2 regions of the Gluconacetobacter brunescens genome follow, and region 1 is predicted to be linked to the other one. Evidence: riboswitches for the same ligand, from Rfam matches in the RefSeq annotation. Region 1 holds a riboswitch; the other holds the start of a gene.
The links. A riboswitch is a leader RNA that binds a small molecule or an ion and turns the genes downstream of it on or off. The one in region 1 is predicted to bind cobalamin.
Positions count from the first base shown of each region.

Region 2: it holds a riboswitch for cobalamin, as region 1 does, so the genes downstream of both, ACMAUO_RS13975 (TonB-dependent receptor plug domain-containing protein) here and metE (5-methyltetrahydropteroyltriglutamate--homocysteine S-methyltransferase) in region 1, are expected to answer to the same signal.

Region 1 is NZ_JBLHEN010000002.1:235,759-238,149, forward strand. Features, by position in the region: gene metE (5-methyltetrahydropteroyltriglutamate--homocysteine S-methyltransferase) at 1-1,035, opposite strand, end outside; cobalamin riboswitch at 1,147-1,346, opposite strand; gene ACMAUO_RS13405 (ArsR/SmtB family transcription factor) at 1,412-2,350, shown strand; gene metF (methylenetetrahydrofolate reductase [NAD(P)H]) at 2,391-2,391, shown strand, end outside.
Region 2 is NZ_JBLHEN010000002.1:370,819-373,209, reverse strand. Features, by position in the region: gene ACMAUO_RS13980 (histidine phosphatase family protein) at 1-433, opposite strand, end outside; cobalamin riboswitch at 607-825, shown strand; gene ACMAUO_RS13975 (TonB-dependent receptor plug domain-containing protein) at 945-2,391, shown strand, end outside.

The DNA of each region.
Region 1 (2,391 bases):
CAGCGGGCTGTGCAGCAGCGAGCACGACGGGGCAAGCTGAAGCGCGCGGCCGGAACGCACCGCCGGCGCGATTGCCGCCAGGATCGCATTCAGGTCGGCCCGCCACACATTGCGCCCGTCGATCACCCCCAGCGACAGCACCAGATCGGCCCGCGCCCCATCCAGCACCGCCTGCAACTGCCCGGGTGCCCGCACGAGGTCGATATGCAGCCCGTCGACCGGCAGCGCCAGCGCGGTCGCCAGATTGTCGCCCAGGGCACCGAAATACGTCGCCAGCATCAGGCGCGTGCCATCCAGCGCCGCATGAAGCACGGCATAGGCCTGCGCATAGGCAGCGCGCGCCGCATCGCTCAGGTCCAGCACCAGGGAGGGCTCGTCGATCTGCACCCAGCCCGCCCCCGCATCGGCCAGCGCGCGCAGCATGGCGACATAAACCGGCAGCAGACGCGGCAACAGCGTCAGCGGATCGAAATCGCCACCACGCGCCTTGCCCAGCAGCAGATAGCTGACCGGCCCCAGCAGCACCGGCCGGGTCTCGATCCCCTGCGCGCGCGCCTCGTTATATTCGTCGAGCGGCTTGGTCGAAGAGAGACGGAACACCTGGTCGGCGGAAAATTCGGGCACCAGATAATGATAGTTGGTGTCGAACCATTTGGTCATTTCCGCCGCCGGCACGCCGCCCGCCCCATGCGGTGCATGGCCATGGGCGCACGCGGCCCCGCCCTGGGTGCCGCGCGCCATGGCGAAATAGGTCGCGCAATCGACCGCACCGCCGGTCCAGCCATAGGCAGGCGGAATCGCACCCACCATCACGCTGGTATCCAGCACATGGTCATAGAGCGAGAAATCGTTGGACGGGATCACATCCGCCCCCCGCTCACGCTGCCACGCCCAGTTGCCGGCCCGCAGCCGCGCGGCGGCGGCCAGCAGCGATTCAGCATCGCTCCGCCCGGCCCAATGGCTTTCCAGTTCGGTCTTCAGTTCGCGCCGGGGGCCGATTCGGGGGAATCCCAAAGTCGCAACGGTAACGCTCATGACTGCCTCGTCAGGTTGGGCGGTGCCGTCGGGACAGGTGCGCGCGAACACTCACGCCGGCCAGGGGCCAGCGCGGCATCATCCACGCCCCATCCGGACACCCCGCCGGAGGATCTTTCCATGGCCATGGCAGGTCTCCTGGCTCGCGGGTCCGCGCATCGCCGGTCCGGCCTTCCCGGGGTGCGGAACCCCAGTGACACGAATGGACCGATGCTCGCCGCTTACAGTTGCGGGGGCAGCGCCGGCATCGCACCGGCTTCCCTCTTCGCCGCGCCCCAACAAGGCGCGGAACCATGACGTGCCGGATTAAGGCGCCCGCTTCGGATACGAGTCAATATAATTTGCACATATAAGGATATCGTTATATATAACCGACATGCCTCAGCCTCTCCTCCTGTTCCAGGCCCTCGCCGACCCGACCCGCCTGCGCATCCTGGCGCTGCTGCGGGCGATGGAACTCTCGATCGGTGAAATCGCGCAGGTACTGGGCCAGAGCCAGCCCCGCGTCTCGCGCCATGTGAAGATCCTGGTGAATGCCGGCCTGGCAGGCCGCCGCAAGGAAGGGAGCTGGGTCTTCCTCACCCTGGGCCCGCCCGCCATCGTGACCCCGGTCCTGCAGACAATCGACAACTGGTGCCCCAAGGGCGACGACGAACAGCAGGCGGACCTCGCCCGCCTGAAGGCCGTCCGCGCCGTCCGTGCCGTCGCCGCCGAGGATTATTTCGAGACCCATGCCGCCAACTGGGACGCCCTGCGCTCGCTCCACGTCGCCGAACGCGACGTCGAGGCCGCGATCGAGCGCCTGCTGGCGCCAGAGCCGATCGGGCGCATGGTCGATATCGGCACCGGCACCGGCCGGATGATGGAATTGCTGGGCCAACAGGCCGAAAGCGCCATCGGCTTCGACCGCAGCCCGGCCATGCTCCGCCTGGCACGCACCAAGCTGGCGCAGACCGGGCCCGGCAATGCCGAACTCCGGCAGGGCGACATATACGCCCTGCCCCTGCCCGACGGCGCGGCCGATTTCGCGATCATGCACCAGGTCCTGCATTACGCGCAGCACCCCGCCGCCGCGATCGACGAGGCCGCGCGCATCCTGGCACCGGGCGGCCGGCTGCTGATCGTGGATTTCGCGCCGCATGACCGCGAGGATCTCCGCGAGCGCGATGCCCATGTCCGCCTGGGCTTCACCGACCATCAGATGGCCGAATGGTTCGCTGCCGCCAGCCTGTCCAGCGCACCACCGGTGCATCTCGATGGCGAACTGACCGTCAAATTATGGCTCGGCCGCCGCATGGCCACACCGGCCGCCTGACCCGCCTCTTCTCTTTCCCTGCCTCCAAGGAAACGGCTCCA
Region 2 (2,391 bases), 140 kb from region 1:
CGCGCAGCAGGTCGGCCCAGAAGGACAGGATGCGCCGGCGCAGGGCGGCGCCGCTCTCGCCGCCGGGGGGCGCGAAATCCTCGGGGTTTTCGGCCCAGCGGTCCAGCGCCGTGCGGTCGATATCCGCCCAGGGGTGGCCCTCCCAGGCGCCGAAATCCAGTTCGGCCAGTCGGGAGTCGATCCGCAGGGGGAGGCTGGTCGCGGCGGCCAGGCGGCTTGCGACCATCTGGCAGCGGGTGGCCGGGGCGCTGTGGATCACATGGATCGCCGCGCCGCGCGCCAGCACCGCCAGCCCGTCGGCATGACGTTCCCAGCCGGGGCGCAGCGCGATGTCCAGCCGGCCGTAACAGGTGCCGGGCGCTATTGCCACGGGCGGGTGGCGGACCAGCAGCAGGGCGTGGGTGCCGGCCTGATCGGCGGGAGGAAGGATCATGCCCGCGATCAACCGGGATCGGGGGCGGGCGATCAAGCGAAAAAGAAGCGATGCGGTTGATAAGGTGGCTTGGTTCCCGGGCCCGGGTCGTAGGCTGGCGCGTGCCTGTTGAGGGGAACGGGCGGGTTTTATTGCGGCCGCCCATGCGTTTTTCTTGACAGGCAGGGCGCAGATTCTATGAAGGGCGCGATGGTTCCTCTCGATGAGGATTAAAAGGGAACACAGTGCGGGTCGGAAGGCCCAAGCCTGTGGCTGTCCCCGCAACTGTAGGCGGCATGTTCACGCATCGCCGGGCGTCATGGCCCGGGGCCACTGGGGTTTCGTTCGACCCGGGAAGGCCATGCGGAACGACAACCGCGAGCCAGGAGACCTGCCGTCAGCACTGGTTGCGACCGGGAACCGTCAGGCGGGGTGATCTGGCGGACGGGACAGGGACGTTATCCCGGCATCGGATGACGGATCGTGACCCGTGGTCTCGTGGCAGCCGCGCATGGTCACGAGAACGGTCCTGATGCACGATTTTCGCTCGATTCTTTTTTTCTCCACGCTGTTTACCGCCGTCGGACTTTCCGCCGCGCTGGCGGAGGAGGTGCCGGTTTCGCCCGCGATGGGGAAGGCGCCTGCCGTGCGGGCCGCGACCGCGACGACGCGCCCGGTGGCACCCGCCGGCAGCCATATTGTGCTGAAGCCGCAGGATCGGGGCGAGGCGATTACCGTCAGCGCCGCCCGTCGCCCCGTTAGTGTGGACGATATCGGCTCCAGCGTGACCATCGTCACCGAACAGCAGATCCAGACCCAGCAGCGTCGGGGGCTGGCGGATATTCTGGTCCGGCAGCCGGGACTGAATGTGGTGCAGACGGGTGGGGTCGGCGGCACGACCTCGATTTTCATGCGCGGGAATAATGCGAACGAGGTCAAGGTCCGGATGGACGGCATGGACGTCAATGACGGCAGTTCGGCCAGCGGCGCGTTCGATGCCGGGCAGTTCGTGACCGATGGCATGGGGCGGATCGAGATCCTGCGCGGGCCGCAAAGCGGCCTGTATGGCGCCGATGCCATGGCGGGCGTCATCGACATTACTACAGCCCAGGGGCAGGGGCGTTTCAAGCCGTTTGTCCGGCTTGAGGGCGGCGAATACGGCACGTTCAACCAGGTGTTGGGGGCGCGGGGCAGCAAGGGGCGGTTTCACTATAATATCGAGCTGTCCCATTACCGCATGGACGGGTTCAACAATATTCCGTCCTATATCGAGCGGGCTTACGGTGCCGACCGCCAGCAGCGCAACGAGGGGAATCGCAACGACAACCGGAGTGCCAATATCCGGTTGGGATATGATGTGACCCGAACGTTTGACCTGGGGCTGACGGCGCGCCTGATCCAGTCGAATTATCATTCCTATTCGGTCTATGATCTGCAAAGCGAGAATCTGTATGGGGATTCCGGTGTGCGGGAGCAGAACAACAAGAATCAGGCGATCGTGCGCGGCACGGCGCATCTGGTCTCGTTCAACGGGCTGTTCGATCAGGTGATCGGGCTGGGATACATGACCAACCGCAATCGCTGGACGGAGACGGGAACCAGCTATGGCAGCGCGATCAATCCCGACCCCAGCTATTATCGGTCCGAGCGGTTGAAGATCGACTGGCATGGGACCTTCGACCTCAAGCAGTACGGTCAGTTCCTGATCGGTGCGGAACATTTCCACGATAGCTTCAACACCAGCCATACCGCGTCCAGCATGTGGGACAGCGGGTATGATAATTCGGCCGGCATGGATACGACGGCGGGATATGGGCAGTATCAGGGGAACTGGAACCGGATCCTGTATGGCGCGGCCAATATCCGTTATGATGCCAATTCGCGCTATGGCAACCATGTGACCTGGCGGGTGGCACCTGCCATCCATGTGCCGGGGACGGGTACCATCATCAAGGCGAGTGCCGGGTCCGGCTTCCATG